One region of the Pseudarthrobacter sp. NCCP-2145 genome, then DNA from elsewhere that is predicted to be linked to it. Evidence: riboswitches for the same ligand, from Rfam matches in the RefSeq annotation. Region 1 holds a riboswitch; each other region holds the start of a gene.
The links. A riboswitch is a leader RNA that binds a small molecule or an ion and turns the genes downstream of it on or off. The one in region 1 is predicted to bind cyclic di-AMP.
Positions count from the first base shown of each region.

Region 2: another riboswitch for cyclic di-AMP. It lies ahead of NFU08_RS20455 (C40 family peptidase); the one in region 1 lies ahead of NFU08_RS07055 (hypothetical protein).
Region 3: another riboswitch for cyclic di-AMP. It lies ahead of NFU08_RS06040 (M23 family metallopeptidase); the one in region 1 lies ahead of NFU08_RS07055 (hypothetical protein).

Region 1 covers NZ_BRCG01000006.1:101,024-106,383, reverse strand. The annotation lists gene NFU08_RS07070 (phosphatase PAP2 family protein) at 1-658, shown strand, start outside; gene upp (uracil phosphoribosyltransferase) at 671-1,306, shown strand; gene NFU08_RS07060 (glyoxalase superfamily protein) at 1,353-1,757, shown strand; gene NFU08_RS07055 (hypothetical protein) at 1,754-2,467, opposite strand; cyclic di-AMP (ydaO/yuaA leader) riboswitch at 2,473-2,635, opposite strand; gene NFU08_RS07050 (cell wall metabolism sensor histidine kinase WalK) at 2,729-4,258, opposite strand; gene NFU08_RS07045 (response regulator transcription factor) at 4,266-5,006, opposite strand.
Region 2 covers NZ_BRCG01000037.1:308-5,667, forward strand. The annotation lists gene NFU08_RS20445 (HNH endonuclease) at 1-341, opposite strand, end outside; gene NFU08_RS20450 (NlpC/P60 family protein) at 615-1,394, opposite strand; gene NFU08_RS20455 (C40 family peptidase) at 1,554-2,249, opposite strand; cyclic di-AMP (ydaO/yuaA leader) riboswitch at 2,320-2,493, opposite strand; gene NFU08_RS20460 (M23 family metallopeptidase) at 2,630-3,454, opposite strand; cyclic di-AMP (ydaO/yuaA leader) riboswitch at 3,465-3,706, opposite strand; gene NFU08_RS20465 (metal-dependent transcriptional regulator) at 3,813-4,508, opposite strand; gene serC (phosphoserine transaminase) at 4,789-5,360, shown strand, end outside.
Region 3 covers NZ_BRCG01000005.1:110,094-115,453, forward strand. The annotation lists gene NFU08_RS06020 (metal-dependent transcriptional regulator) at 1-331, opposite strand, end outside; gene NFU08_RS06025 (SURF1 family protein) at 526-1,326, opposite strand; gene NFU08_RS06030 (DUF3105 domain-containing protein) at 1,404-2,039, opposite strand; gene NFU08_RS06035 (DUF305 domain-containing protein) at 2,069-2,734, opposite strand; gene NFU08_RS06040 (M23 family metallopeptidase) at 2,740-3,561, opposite strand; cyclic di-AMP (ydaO/yuaA leader) riboswitch at 3,566-3,747, opposite strand; gene NFU08_RS06045 (cytochrome c oxidase assembly protein) at 3,926-4,897, opposite strand; gene NFU08_RS06050 (helix-turn-helix transcriptional regulator) at 4,940-5,359, opposite strand.

The sequences.
Region 1 (5,360 bases):
CACCAACGTCGGCGGCGGGATCGGCATGCCCATCCTGGCGAGCATCCTCACAGCCTGGCTGACCTTCCTGAGCAGGACATGGCGGCCCATTGTCCTGGTGGGCGGGGCAGCCCTGGTCTCCACCCTGGCCACCACCCTGGGCAAGCGGCTTGTCGGCAGGACCCGTCCTGACCACTCCGAGGCCGTCCCGCCCTTCGAGACCTCGCCGTCGTTTCCCAGCGGCCACACCCTGAACACCACCGTGGTGATCGGGGTCCTGATCTACCTCATGTGCCTGCAGTTCCAGGTGCTCTGGGCCAGGATTGCGGCCATCACCGTGGGGACGATCTTCATTATCGCCATGGGCCTGAGCCGGGTCTTCCTGGGGCACCACTGGATGACGGACGTGATGGCGGGCTGGTTCCTGGGGCTGGCGTGGGTGGGCATCGTGATCCTGGCCCACAGGCTGTTCCATGTGATGCGGCGGCGCGAACACGCGGGCCCGGCACCCACCTTCGAACATCCGGTCCTGCGCGAGGACCACTCCGGAGACGCGGAAAGCACCACCGGTACCGCCCCGACGGCGAACGGCGGCGGTGCCCCGCCAAGGGTCGACGACGGCGCTTCCCAGTCGGGCACGGGCGGCGGACGGCAGGCGAGCGGCCCGGCGGCCGGGTGATAGTTTTGACCCATGCGCACTCTCGTTGTGGACCACCCGCTGGTCGCCCATAAGCTCACCGTCCTGCGGGACAAGAACACTCCGTCCCCGGTTTTCCGGCAGCTGACGGAGGAACTGGTGACCCTCCTTGCCTATGAGGCCACGCGAGAAGTCCGCACCGAGCCCGTCACCATCGAAACCCCCGTCAGCACGACCGTGGGCACCGCGTTCACCAAGCCCACCCCGCTGGTGGTTCCCATCCTTCGGGCAGGCCTGGGCATGCTGGAGGGCATGACCAAGTTGGTCCCAACCGCTGAAGTGGGCTTCCTGGGCATGGCCCGTGACGAGGAAACCCTGGACATCATCACCTACGCCGAGCGCCTCCCCGAGGATCTCACCGACCGGCAGATCTTCGTGCTGGATCCCATGCTTGCCACCGGCGGAACACTGCGCGAAGCCATCAAGTTCCTGTTCAAGCGCGGCGCCTCGGATGTCACGTGCATCTGCCTGCTCGCCGCGCCGGAGGGCCTGGCCAAGCTGGAGGAAGAACTCTCCGGTGCAAACGTCACCATTGTCCTGGCGTCCATCGACGAGAAGCTCAACGAAAAGTCCTACATCGTTCCGGGCCTGGGCGACGCAGGCGACCGCCTGTACGGCATCGCAGGCTAGGACTCAAGCCTTTCCCGCTTCCCAACACAAGGCTTAGCCTGTGCGCATGGACTGGAAACTGGAACTCGTTTTTGTGCCCGTGTCCGATGTGGACCGCGCCAAAGACTTCTACGTCAACAAAGTGGGCTTCAACGCCGATTTCGACGAGCGGCCCAGCGACTCCATCAGGTTCGTGCAGCTGACCCCGCCAGGGTCTGCCTGCTCCATCTGCATTGGGGAAGGGCTCACGGACGCGCCTCCAGGCACAGGGTCAAACCTGCAGCTCGTGGTCAATGACATCCAGGCCGCCCACGCTCAGCTGAAGGCCAACGGGGTGGAGGTCAGCGATGTGGACGTGCAGGACTGGGGCCATTTTGTGTACTTCGCCGATCCTGACGGGAACCGGTGGGCAGTCCAGTACATCCCGGGCCGGGACGCACTGGACCGCGAGGGGCACGCTGCTTCGGTTTAGTACCAGTTGTTGGCGTAGTGGAAGTTCAGGGCTCCACACGGGGACTGGTAGCGCTCCTGGATGTAGTTCAGGCCCCAGTTGATCTGCGTACGGTAATTGGTGAGGTAGTCGGCGCCCGCGCTGGCCATCTTCTCGGCAGGCAGGGACTGCACAATGCCGTAAGCGCCGCTGCTCGGGTTGGTGGCCGTGGTGGTCCAGTCTGATTCCTTGGTCCACAGGGTCTGCAGGCACTGCATCTGGTCGGCGGCCCAGCCGTAGGAGGCCAGCTGGCCGGCAGCGTAAGCCTGTGCCCCTGCGGGGTCGTTGACCGCGACGACGGGCGCAGGCTCCGGAGCGGGCGCCGGTGCCGGTGCGGGTTCAGGCGCCGGGGCCGGCGCGGGTGCGGGCTCGGGGGCGGGAGCAGGGGCCGGTTCGGCTGCCTGCGGTACCACGTTGATCGGCTCAGCTGCAGGAGCGGGAGCCGGGTTCGCCTGGATTTCGCTCTTTTCGATGCTCAGTTTCGACTGTGCCTCAGCCGCCTGAGTCTGCGTGGCTGCCACCTGCACTGCGGTGTCGGTAGCCTGGCCCGCGGCTCCAACGCCTACAAGGAGGGCGCCGGACGCTGCGAGGATGGCAGCGCGCTGGCCGAAGGACGGGGTTTTGCCTGACGTGCGCGGGGCGCGGGCTTCAGGGCCTGGTTTCGGGCGTGCTTTACTAAGGAACTTAGACATGATGGATCGCCTCTCACACCTGCGGAGTTAGCTGTCGGGTTCGGATGAGGGCATCCGGCCACACGGAAGAATCACGTGCTGGCTTAACCCCAAGGGCAGTTGAATGCCCGGGACTGTTGGGTCCCCCGCCTCTGCCTATGCTCAAGCGGAATCCGGGAAGCGGCAGAGCTTGGCGTCATCCGGATATGCGGCCCGAACGGGAACCGCACCCAATCGACGGTACAGGAGTGTAGCGCTTAAGTCACATTTTGGTAACAGGGATCACGCTAGCGGCGCGCCGTCTTGCGCCTGAACTTGCGGCAGTGGGAGCTGGAGCACGAACCGGGTGCGGCCGGGCTGTGATGTCACCGTGACCTTGCCCCCGTGCGCCTCAACAATGGACTCCACGATGGAAAGCCCCAGGCCGCTGGTTCCTTCCGTGCCGGATGCGCCAGGCCCGCCGCTCTTGCCTGTCCGGGCCGCGTCTGCGCGGGCGAACCGTGCGAAGACCTGGTCCACGAACTCCGGCGGAATGCCCCCGCCGTCGTCCGTTACCGTTACCACCGCGGCACCCTCCGGCGTCTTCCCCACCCCGGTGACCACGGTGGTCCCCGGCGGCGTGTGCTTGCGCGCGTTGGACAGCAGGTTCATCAGCACCTGCCGCAGCTGGGACGGATCCCCGTTCACCACAACGGGCTCGTGGGGGAGCTCCAGCCGCCAGGTGTGCCCGGGCGCCATGACCTTTTCGTCGCTGACGCCTTCCACCACCAGCTGGTTCAGGTCCACCTCGCTGAGCTTCAAAGGCTGTCCCTCATCAAGCCGCGCCAGCAGCAGCAGGTCCTCCACCAGTGCCGTCATCCGCTGGGACTGGCTTTGCACCCTGGCCAGCGACTTTTCCCCGTCAGGAGTGAAGTGTTCCGTCATCCGCATCAGTTCCGTATAGCCGCGGATGGCCGTCAGCGGCGTGCGCAGCTCATGGGAAGCGTCCGCCACGAACTGCCGGACCTTGGTTTCGCTCTTCTGCCGCGCCTGCAGCGCGTTGGCCACGTTGTCCAGCATCAGGTTCAGCGCGTGGCCCACGCTGCCCACCTCCGTTGCGGGATTGGAGTTCGACGGCGGCACGCGCACCGCCAGCGCCACCTCGCCGGCATCCAGCGGCAGCTGTGAAACGCGGGTGGCAACTTCGGAAAGCTGCTCCAGGGGCTTCATGGTGCGGCGGATCAGGACCGTTCCCACCAGGCCGATCAGGAGAAGTCCGCCCAGGGAGACAAAAACGAACGTCCACACCAGGGACGCGAGCGTGCTTTCCTTGGCGGCCAGGGGAAGTCCTGTCACCAGGACGTCACCAAAGCTGGTCTGGATGGCCAGCAGCCGGTAATCGCCGGTGGACAGTGTCCTGTCCACCGGCTGCATGTTGGCGGGCAGGGCCAGCAGGACCTGTTTGTCCTCCGTGGACAAGGGGGAGCGCGTGGTATTCGAGGTGAGGAAACCGCCGCTGTTGACCTGGCCGTTGAGGATCCGGGCGTTGAGGGTTCCGACGCTTTGGCCGCGGGCGTCCAGGGGATCCCTGCCGTTGAAGCCGCCCGAGGGAGGGCGGCCGGGATCGTTGGAACGGTCTGCGGCCTGGCTTAGCTGGTCATCGAGTTGCCGGGTGAGGAACGCGTCCATCGAGGCATAGCTCGCCACGCCCACCGCCCCGCAAATGGCGATCAGCAGGGTCATGGCCAGGAGGACAAGGCGGGTCCGCAGGTGCCAGGTGCCGGGCTTCAGCCAGCTCGGGGGCTGCGGCTCCGTACTGTGCGCTGACGCCATCGCTTTCCTAGTCCGCCGGCTTGATGACGTACCCGGCGCCCCGCACGGTGTGGATCATCGGCGGGTGGACGGCGTCCACCTTCTTGCGCAGGTAGGAAATGTAGAGCTCCACGATGTTGGCCTGGCCGCCGAAGTCGTAGTTCCAGACCCGGTCCAGGATCTGCGCTTTGCTGATGACGCGTTTGGGGTTTTCCATGAGGTAACGGAGCAGCTCGAACTGGGTGGCCGTCAGCTGGAGCTCTTCCCCGGCGCGGGTCACCTCACGGGTGTCAACGTTGAGGACCAGGTCTCCCACCACCAGCTCGGCGGTGTCCATCGCGGCCACGCCCGACCGCTGGACCAGGCGGTGCAGGCGAAGCAGGACCTCCTCCATGCTGAACGGCTTGGTGACGTAGTCGTCCCCGCCGGCCGCGAGGCCAACGATCCGGTCCTGGACGGCGTCCTTTGCGGTGAGGAACAGGGCGGGAACCTCGGGCGCGAAGGCGCGGATCCTGCCCAGGACCTCGACGCCGTCGAAACCGGGGATCATGACGTCAAGGACCAGGACATCCGGCCGGAAGTCTTTGGCCATTTTCACTGCCCCGGGACCGTCGGCGGCAACTGCCACGGACCAGCCGGCCATGCGGAGGCCCATGCTCATGAGCTCGGAGAGGCTCGGCTCGTCATCCACCACCAGGGCCCTGATGGGGGAGCCGTCCGGATGAGTGAGCGTGGGGAGGTTGTTTGTCATGGAGTGGGAGGTGGCCATGGAACAACTCTCCGATCATTGGTTTAAGCCCGGCTATGGCTTTCCTGTGCGCAAGCTGTGAATCCCAGCCTAGCGAGCTGGATCCGTGGAGGGTCCCCGGCGTGTATCCCCGCGTCCGCGGCCGCCCGGACGCGGACGTTCAAACGGCGGCATATCGGGCTTCGGTATGCCCAACATCCGCTCCGAACACAATTTTTTCTGTCCAAAAGCGGGGACGGCTGGACACGCCACCATGGTGAAGAGCGAGATTCCGCTATCAGACGCTCTGGTGAACGGATCAACCGCAGGACGCTCTTTGGTCGAACAAAATTCTGTAGACCACGTGGAGAAAGGCAGAATGCCGGATAACGAGCG
Region 2 (5,360 bases), on a different contig from region 1:
AGGCAGGCCGCCACCAGATTCTCCCAGGAGTCGGCACCGCCGCGGGACTTGGGCTGGACATGGTCGATGGTGTGGGCCGCTTTTCCGCAGTACGCGCACCTGTGGCCATCACGCCTCAGCACTCCGCGGCGGCTGACAGCCGTGGCCTGGTTGTATCTGGGACGGATATAGCGGTTGAGGAGGATAACGGACGGCCGCCCCAATATCTCCTGGGGTCCCACCACGGGATCGTCACCCTCGGCAACCACACTGGCTTTGCCTGTGAGCACAAGCACCAGCGCCCGGCGGAACGTGATGACCGCCAGCGGTTCATATCCAGCATTCAGAACGAGAGTGCGCATGCACGTACCTCTTCACGGCCGCACCCGTCAGGGGCACGAGGGCCGGCTGCCCTCGGCATGTCCGGGCTATGGATCGACACCACAAGAGTAAACATAGAAGCGCACTATCAGCTAATCGCTGTTTTCCAAAACTGCCGTGTCGGGTCCCTTGGCAGGCTTTACCCGTGCGTCTGCGGGCTGCACTCCGCCGGCGTCATCCTTAAAGGGAAGAACCCCTGCCGCGGGGCAGGGGTTCTTCGTGCCGTCCATAGGGGACGGCGAATGTGAGGCTCGTTAGTTCACGCGGATGAAAACGGGGCCGGAGCCAACGTTGGCGCTGAATACCACCGTCTGGTTTCCGTTGTATCCACCGTGGACCGCCTGGCCATTGCCGGCATAGACAGCGATGTGGGCCATGCCCGCGCCACCGTCGGCGTAGTAGATAAGGTCGCCCGGCTGGGCTTCCGCGGCGCTTACGGTGCGGCCCAGGGAGAGGTACCCTGCAGGCCAGTCGTGGAAGTTGATGCCCACTGCGGCCAGGGAGTTGGTCACCAGCATGGTGCAGTCCTGGGTGACGCCCAGCTGGGCGTATGCAGCGGAGAGGATGGCTGCGCCCTTGCCGCTGGCGGAAGCGGCAGGAGCTGCAGCGGGTGCAGAGGCGGTGGTCACCTTGGCGGTCACCTTGGGGGCTGCAGCAGGCTGGACGACGGCGGGGGCCGCCGGCTCGGCTTCCTCGACCTCAACAGGAGCGGGCTCTTCTTCGACAACAGGCGCAGGCGTGGTGGTGACGGCCGGCTTTTCGAAGGTGATGGCGATGGTGGAAGCGGCGGAGATCGGCGCCTCGACGGAGGACTCAACTTCCAGGGTGGACGCCGGAGCGGAGTCGCGCTGGACGCTGGAGTCTGCCGCGTTTGCGGCGATGCCGCTGGTCAGCACCAGGCCGGAAGCGGCAGCAATAACCGCTGCCTGGCGGCCCATGCCACCGGCGTTGCCGCCGACAGCCTTGGCGATTACTGCGATTGAGTTGGTCTTGGTGACTTCGGCGCGATGCCGTGCGGTGGCACGAGTAGTCATCAGTTCTCTCTTTCGTTTTCCTCAGGCCGTTGTGGGCACCAAGGGGTTTGGGCGTGCCGGCATCTTGGGGGTACGCCGGCACGCCCCGAACGGGGATGTGGTGTTTGCGGAACGCGTGATGGAGCAAAGAAATAGTTCTTGGGCCCGAAGGCCCAAGAACTATTTGTTAATGGTGAAGAAGGCGGAGCTTCCGGTGGCGGCCACCGAGTGAAGCAGCGTGCCCTGGGACGGGTTGAGAGCGCTGATCATCATGCCGTTGCCGACGTAGATGCCTACGTGCGCGCCACCGTTCTGCATGACCAGGTCACCCGGCTGCGGGGTGGAGGTGGGCGTCATTGCCGTCCAGGCGTTGACGCGCGGGATGCTGATGCCGGCCTGGGCGTACACCCACTGCGTGAAGCCGGAGCAGTCCCAGCCGTTGGGGGTGGTGCCACCCCAGACGTAGGGACGGCCGATGCCAGTGTACGCAAGTGCGGCAATGCCGGAGGTGGAGGCCGAGGAAACCGTTTCGGCAAGCTTCTCAGCTTCAGCTTCGGGAGCTGATGCGGTGGAGGCCGTCCGAGTTCCGGCAGCAGTCCGGCTCTCGGAATCGGTCGACTGTACCCGCACAGGTGCCGGCTTCGGAGCGGCGGTGGTCTTCACCACGGGACGCTCGAAGGAGACGGTGGCGGTGGGTGCTGCAGTCACCGCGAGGGCGGACTGGGCAGACCCGGACTCGGTGGAAGCGGAAACGCCAGCGGTAGTGTCCGCGGCGCTGGCAGGCAGGCCCATGCTGAGGATGAGACCGGAAGCGGCTGCGATAACGGCAGCCTGGCGACCTACTGTCCCGGCATTGGCACTAACAGCCTTGGACACGGTGTCCAAGGGGTTGGTACGAACCGTTTGCGCACGGTGGCGCGCAGAATGATGGCGTGAAGACACGAAGGTAGCCTCTCCCAATGCCTGCGAGGTGAGCTGTCGGATTCGGATGGGAGTCACCCGGCCACTCCGCTTCCAAGGAAGCTTTGCGACTTAACCCCAAGGCCTTCGCTGAAGCAAAGACCAAAATTGGTTCCCCCGCCCCTGCCAGACGATGAAATGCGAACGGACCTTGAGCGGTGGCAGAGCTAGGCAATCCGCACAAGAGCGTCAACTTCGGAAAAGTTGACGCGAGTTAGACGGTACAGCAGTTTTCGTTGAATGTCACATTCAGGTCACGGCGGGTCATGATGATTCGATAGCCGTCCCTCATTTGACTACAGCCAGCCCGTGGGATCGACGACTTCGCCGTTGACCTGGACCTCGAAGTGGAGGTGGCAGCCTGTTGAAGCACCCGTGGTGCCGCTGAGCGCCAGGACATCGCCCCGGGAGACCGTCTGGCCCTCGGTGACACTGAAGGACGAGAGGTGGTTGTATGTGGTCTCCAGGCCGTTGCCGTGGTCCACGACAACGCGGTTTCCACCGCCGTACTGGTGCCACCCGACGAACGTCACGGTGCCGGCTGCGGCTGCCAGGACCGAGGTGCCGCACTGGGCCACGTAGTCCTGGCCGCGATGGAAGTCACCGGAGCCGCCGGTGATCGGGCTGACCCGGTAGCCGAACGGGGAGGCAGTGGACAGCGCGGCCAACGGGGCTCCGAGGCTTCCGGCCGAGGCTGCGCGGGACACGGAACCGGCGGACTGCGCGCTGAGCAGCTGCTTCAGCTTGCCGTCGGGATCCGCCTGGGTCACCACGGCAGAGCGGCTGAAGTCGATCTGCGCGCCGGCCTCGGCGGATACCTGTGGCTGCGGGGTAACAGCCGAGGCTGCCACGGGGGTGACGCTGCCTGCATTGTCGGTGGCCATGACGGGGCTGGTTGCCGGAACGGTCACGGTCAGCACCAGGCCGGTGGCAGCCAGCGCGATTCCGGCTTTCTGGCCAATACCGCTGGCGGAGGCAAATTCTGTGATCTGCCGGAAGGGACCTCGACGGCGGCGTGCATCACGGTGCGGATCGCGGGGGCGTTCCGTGGTGATGACCTCGACAACGCGCGGCGTTGGAACGGGGGCGGCCGCGCGGCGGCGCCCCTTGGGGGTCTGCATGGACAAGAAGGGTTCCTCTCTGGAAAGCCTGCGAAGTTAGCTGTCGGATTCGGGTCAGAGAGTTCACAGACCCGGTCCGCCTGGGCAAGCTCGGCACAGAGGTATCCCTGGAAGGATCCAACGCTGGAAGAGGCTTGCTGCTGACGGACTTCACCCCAAGGCAGTCCCCCGTCTGCCGGTTGTGGTTCCCCCGCCTCTGCCAGTAATGACTCGTGCACCTGATCCGCTGGCAGAGCTCGGCTCCGGATCAGGTAACGCTTTAGTATCTACGCTTGGGTTTAACTATAGGGCCAGAAGTCCCAAAGTAACAATTCCGTTATCTTTGGCTAATCCGTCCCGGCCGGGGTAGTACGCGGGTTTACCGGACGGCAACGAAGACGTGGGCTGCGACTTCGGGCGGCAACTCCAGGGCGCCCTCTATGCCGGGCACGCGGACCGAAATGTAGTCTCCCACCCGCTCCAGCGAGACCGCAGCCCCGGGACGGATGCCGCCCTCGTCGAGCTGGACCAGCAGTTCCGGCTCCACCTGGATCGGCTCAGCCAGGCGGCTTACGGTTACCTCCGACGCCGGGCCATAGGACTTCATTGCCTCCAGCAGGCTGACGGCCCCGTCCGCGAATCCTTGCGATGCCTGGCCGCCGAGGGCCGCCAGGCCGGGGATGGGATTGCCGTACGGGGACTCCGTGGGGTGGTCAAGCAGCTCGTAGATGCGCCGCTCCACGCGTTCGCTCATGACATGCTCCCAGCGGCAGGCCTCGTCATGGACGTAGGCCCAGTCCAGGCCGATCACGTCTGCCAGAAGCCGCTCCGCCAGCCGGTGCTTCCGCATCACCTCGGTAGCGCGCTTCCGGCCCACTTCGGTGAGTTCGAGGTGCCGGTCGCCCGAGACAACCACCAAGCCGTCCCGCTCCATCCTGCCTATGGTCTGGGAAACCGTGGGGCCTGAGTGCCGCAGGCGCTCGGCGATCCGGGCGCGGAGGGCCACGATGTTCTCTTCCTCAAGCTCCAAGATGGTCCGAAGGTACATCTCCGTAGTGTCGATCAGATCCGTCATCCAGCTCAGCTCCTCGAGCGCAGTACCTTGCGTTGTCCCACCGTATCGCCTTCCGCGCGACGTAGTCCGTTGGAAAGCTTAGCCTATTTTGACTTTGTCCGAATAGTTGGCGGCCGTCACAACAGGCCGTCTCAATGTCTGGACTATGACGGTGCCGGTTCCCGCACCAACGCCGGTTCAGGCAGAATGAGGAGGGCCGGAGTTGCAGTCACAGCCGACTGTCCGCCAAGCAACCACCCGTCCGGACCCTAGCCGCGTCCACGCCGAAATTGGAGCACCTGTGAGCGAAAACAGCATCACTATTCCCGCCGACCTCCTGCCCAAGGACGGACGGTTCGGCGCCGGCCCGTCAAAGGTCCGGCAGGAGCAGATCGATGCGCTGTCCGCTGCGTCGAAAACCATCCTGGGAACCTCGCACCGGCAGGCTCCGGTGAAGAACCTGGTGGGGTCGGTGCGCGAGGGCCTCAGCCAGTTCTTCCGGGCACCCGAGGGCTATGAGGTGGTTCTTGGCGTCGGCGGTTCCACTGCGTTCTGGGACATCGCCAGCTTCGGCCTGGTGGAGAAGAAGGCCCAGCACCTCTCCTTCGGTGAGTTCGGGTCCAAATTCGCGGCCGCCACCAACAAGGCGCCCTTCCTGGACGCCTCCTCCATCATCAAGTCCGAACCAGGTACCCGCCCGGCCGCCCAGGCCGAAGCGGGCGTTGATACCTACGCCTGGCCCCAGAACGAGACCTCCACGGGCGTCTCCGCCCCCGTGAAGCGCGTGGCAGGTGCGGACGAGGGCGCACTGGTGCTGGTTGACGCGACGTCAGCAGCCGGCGGCCTGGACGTGGACGTGGCGGAGAGCGACGT
Region 3 (5,360 bases), on a different contig from region 1:
CGAGCTTTGCGGCCTCGTCGTGGATTTCGTCCCAGGTGTATCCAAGGGTCTGCACCAGGAAGGTTTCCAGGAGCCGGTGTCGGCGGACCATGACCAGCGCATACAGCCGCCCATTGGGCGTGAGGCTGACGCTGCTGTACTTGGCGTGTGTGACAAGATCCCGCCGCGCGAGTTTTGCAATGCCCTCCGAGACCGTGGACATACTGAGGCCCAGCCGGTCCGCCAGTAATCCAACAGTGACCGGCGCTTCCGACCATTCACCGGCGGTGTAGAGGAGCTTCAAGTAGGCCTGGGCGGCAACGGTCAGGTCAGAAACGACGGGCTTATCCACTGCCGCGCCGCCCACCCTGTAGGCAGCCAGTGAGCCGTCGCTTTGGTGGAAGGATGATCAAGGGCCGGGGGCTCAGTCCTTGATGCCAAGCGGAGCAAACGACCGCCCATGGTCCGGTCGTCGCCCCTGCAGCGGATCCACCCGTCCGACGGAGGCTGGCAGTCAGGAACTCCACACGTGGCTGGCCTTTTCTGTTAGAGGCCCATGGCATCCAGAAGAGCATCTTCCTCGTCATCGGAGCGTGGGCGCCGTGGTTTGCCCTGTGGGCTGGCCTGCTGTCCAGGTTCGGACGGTTCCGCAGCTTCACGTTCCTCCCGGCCGATGCGGGCCTGCTGCCGCGCTACATAGCCGAACCCGACGAAGGCCAGCACTCCGAAGGTAATCCACTGCATTGCGTAGGACAGGTTGGATCCTTCCTGCACCTTGGGTGGGGCGAGTTGCTGAGGGGCAAGCTCCGGCGGGGGTGATTCGGAGGCCATGAGCCCATAACTGCCGGTCTTGACCGGGTATTCGAGCTGGCGCGCATAGGAGGCCAGGTCAATGCTGGCCAGTTGCCCTTCGGGAGCACTCCGGTCCACGTCGGCCTCTGATGGTTTGATCCGCACCACTGCTGCGACAGTTCCGGGGGGCGGTGCAGGAACCGTATCAGGGTAGCCTGGCCGATTGTTCCCGATGGGAACCCAGCCCCGGTTGATGATGATCGTTTCACCGGAAACCAGCCGGAACGGGACCAGAACCTCGTATCCGGCGGCCGAGTAGTTGGGCCGGTTCCGGACGATCCGCTGGTCGTTGGCGATGTACTGGCCCCTGACAGATACCGTGGTCCACTTGGCGTCCGGGTCCGGGTCGTCAAAGTAGCGGCTGGCTTCTTCGTAGGGCACGGGCGGCTTGTCGTAGTTCTGCTGGACGCGGCGGATTTCGGTGACCGCCTGGTTCCGCCGGTCCATCTGCCAGTTACCCAGCCCCATGCAGGCCGCTGCGAACAGAACGGCCATGCCCAGGATGCCCAGCCACCGCCAGGACAGCAGGAATCCGTAGGCCCGGGGCGTCCGGTCCTTGTTCGGCAGCAAGGTCAGCCCTGCACGCCGCCGGAACAAACGGCCCCGGGCTCAGGTGCCTGCGGGCCTTGCCGGTATTTCTTAATAAACGGTGCCAGACGTTCGTCGCTGCCGCTGTCCACGGCAAGCTGTTTTCCCCAGGCTGTTGCCACAACCGGGGAGGCTTGTTCGGCTACCGGGCTGAGCAGGAGGTAGTCCTGCTTGCCGGCCAAAGCGGTCAGTTCGGCGAGCTCGTCCGGGGCAAGGTCGGGGCGGTAGGTGAGCCACACGGCCCCGTGTTCGAGGGAATGCACTGCCCGGGTCTGTTCAACGGGGGCCGTGTAGATCCCGCAGTTCGTCCAGACCGGCGCATGGTCCCCGCCGGTGGCCGGAGTCTGTGGATAATTGACTGCCTGGCTGGTGTGGTTCCTGGATTGGTCCGGATAGTCCTGCTCGCCCTCGATCGGCCGTGCGGCCGCTGCATTGAGCTGTTCGCGCTGCTGCACCTCCCCTACGAGGACAAAGGTCACCGCGGCAATGATTGCGAGGACGACGGCCGCGCCGGTGCCGTAGATCAGCCAGGCCCGCCGTCTGTCAGCGGCCCGCTGTTTGGCCTGCACTGCTGCCAGGAGCGCTTTGCGGTCCTCACCGGCTTTTGGTTTTCCGGTCATCGGCGGTCTCACTCTCTTTTTTGGGGCGATCAGAGTCGGCTTCGGAGTTCTTCAAGGGCCGTGATTTCAGCTGTCTGTGCTTCGAGGATACGGGCAGCGAAGTCCCGGACCTTTGAGGTTTCCGCCAGCCGGGTACCGGCGGTGGCCATGGCGACGCCTCCTTGATGGTGGCGGATCATCAAATCAACGAACAGACGATCGGCCTCCGCACCTGAAGCTTCCCGCAGCGCCTGCATCTGTTCCGGGGTCGCCATGCCTTCCATGGCACCTTCAGGGCCGGACCCCTGGGCACCATGCGCGGCTCCGGCCCCGTCATGAGTACCATCTGCCGTCATCCAGGCCATCGGCGGCGCTGTCCCGGCCGGGGACAGTCCCCAGTCCTGCAGCCAAGCGAACATCTGCCCGTTCTGATGCTGCTGCGCGGTGGCGATGTCGTAGGCGACCGCCCGGACCTCGGGGTGGTCGGACTTGTCCCGAATCAGCATTGCCATCTCCACCGCCTGGGCATGATGGGTCTGCATATCCCGGGCAAATCCGGCGTCCGGGCCGGAGTCCGGGACGAGTGCGGGCGCCGCGGAAAGCCGGCCCAAAGCGAAGAAGCCCAGCGCGGTGAGGGCCACTACTATGAAGAAAACAGCCCAAAGCCGCTTCCGGTGCATTGGTGACGTTGCCGGCGCCTGGTCGCCCGGTTCCATGAGGGTCACGGCCGGAGCCAGCCCTGGGGATCCACCGTCACGCCGTCGCGGACGATTTCGAAGTGCAGGTGGCATCCGGTGGAGTTTCCGGTTGTTCCGGCCCCGCCGAGCCGCTGGCCCTTGGCCACCACAGAACCGACGGAGACCTCTATTGAGGACAGATGGTTGTACGTGCTTTTCATCCCATTGCCATGATCGACAACGATGCGGTTTCCGCCGCCGTTCTGGGACCATCCAGCTTCCACGACGGTCCCCGAGCCGGCCGTGAACACTGCCGTCTGGCACGAAGCCACCAGATCCAGCCCGGTATGCAATTCACCGGACGCGCCCGTGATCGGGCTCGTCCGGAACCCGAACGGAGAGGAAATGGACATGCTGGCCAGCGGAGCGCCCAGGGTGGTATCCACGGGCACAACCGTTGGCGGTGCCGCCGCTGCAGCGGAAGGAACTGCGGAGGGGGTCCCGGCGGTGGATCCTGTTGCGGCAGGCGCGGGCGTCTCAGGCCGTTCGGCCGGACGGGTCCCGACGTCAGTGCGCGGATAAGTGATGACCGCCTGTTCCTGCGCTGTTATGGCCGGGGCTGCCTCCACAGCGGCCGGCTCGGCGGCGGGAACGGTGCCGGCGGCAATAAGCCCGGCATGCGCGGCGGGTATGCCGGCTGCAAGCATCACGACGGCGGCAAAAGCGGAGGCCCCGGGAAGCCAGACAGGGCGCGGGGACGGGGCCACGGGACGGACGGCGCGGCGCGCAGTTCTGGCAGCACCGGCGCGGCGCCGGGAGCGGTCACTGGGCAGAGCGCGGCGGCGGCCATGGAGGGAGGAGGGCACAGCGGAATCCTTTCGGGTCGCCTGCGAAGTTAGCTGTCGGGTTCGGGCCAAGGAGAAAGCCCGGACGCCCCGTGGAGCCGGCCCTCGTGGCCCGGCACAGTGTGCGTCTTCACCCCAAGGCAGCAAGCTGCCGTTTGTGGGTCCTCCGCCCCCGCCGTTCATGTTCGGATCTGACACCGCCGGCGGGGCTGAGCGTGCGGCGTCGAGGGCTCAATACAGGAAAGCCTGAACTAACGTTACCTAAGAAAACCTAATTATCACAATCTGATAACAGCAGCAAGGAAGGCGCAGTTCTACGCTTCGTAAAATTCATCTGCAGATATCTTCATATGACCAGGCCCGCGGGTCAAGTTGACCGGGCCCTTTATCGGCGACGGGGTTCAGGTCTGTCTGCCAGCTGCTGCAGGTAGCTGTTGTAGGCGTCCAGCTCCGGGGTTCCTCCGGTGAGCTCGGCCCGCTCAATTCTGGCGTTGGATCTGGCTTCCTCACGCTGCCAGCGGACCAGGATGAACATCAGCAGAAGCACTCCGGGTAATTCCCCGTAGGACCATGCCAATCCGCCGGCTACGCCCTGGTCCGTCATGGGGTTGATGTTCCAGCTCGCAGGCGGCGCGGCGAAGAATTTAACCATGGGAGTGGTGGCCATCATGATGACCACCCCGAAGAACGCGTGCAACGGCATCTCCGCGAAGATATCGATCATCCGTCCGAAGTGGGTTTGGCGGCTCGGCAGCGGGTCAGCGGAAATCAACGGCACGGTGAAGAGGATCCCGGAGATCAGGAACAGCAGTTCCAGGCCGACGTGGCCGTACCAGTTTGGCAGCAGCAGGTCCGCCAGACCGGAGAAGTACACGCCGTAAAAGCTGAGCAGGAACAGCGGGACCATGAAGGCCGGGTGAATAGCAACGCGTCCCCATCGGGAACGCAGGCCCCATAGCGCGGCTTGGAGGACGCGGCGGCCCAGCCTGCCGTGGGGTGTTGCCCGCAACAGCAGTGTTCCTGGTGATCCGATGACCAGCAGCGGCGGAACGGCCATCATCAGGGTCAGTTGCTGGAACATAAAGATGGAGAACATCCGCAGTCCGTACCCTTCGATGCCGGCTCCCATGACCACGATGATGGCCAGGCAGCCGACCAGGAAGGAACAGGTCCGCACCACGGACCAGCCCCGGCCCTGCCGCCACAGACGGATCGCCCCTGCCAGGTAAAGCGCCGCGGCCAGCAACGTCAGGGCAGGGATCAGCGGTACCGGCTGCAGGTTCGGCGCCAGGTATTCAGGAAGCGAGGGCGGCAGCGACGGAAGCCAGACCGGACCGGTGATCTCGGGCTCAGACATGGCAGCACCGGCTGTCGCACTGTGCGGGCAGGCCCGCCCCTGTCAGGGTGCCTGGCCGCCTTCGACCATGCGCAACCGGTCCTTGCCTGTATGCCCAACGTGCGTCAAGCCGAGATCGAGGAGCATGCGGACGTGCGAATCCGCCAGAGAGTAGTAGGCCATCCTGCCCGAGCGGCGCACCTGAACAACCCGCGGCCCGCGCAGCAGGCGCAGGGCGTGGGAGACGCCGGACTCGCTCAGCCCGGTAGTTGCTGCCAGGTCGCAGACGCACATTTCTCCTTCGAGAAGGGCGATCAGGATTCTGACCCGGCCAGGGTCCGAGAGCAGCCCGAAAATCACCGCCAAGTCGGTTACGTCCGAATCTCCTGGCATCCTGGATCTGACCGCGCCGACTTTTTCTGCGTCGACGAGCCGGACCGAACACTCCGGCCCGGCGGGGACCCGGGGGGGAATCTGCATCATC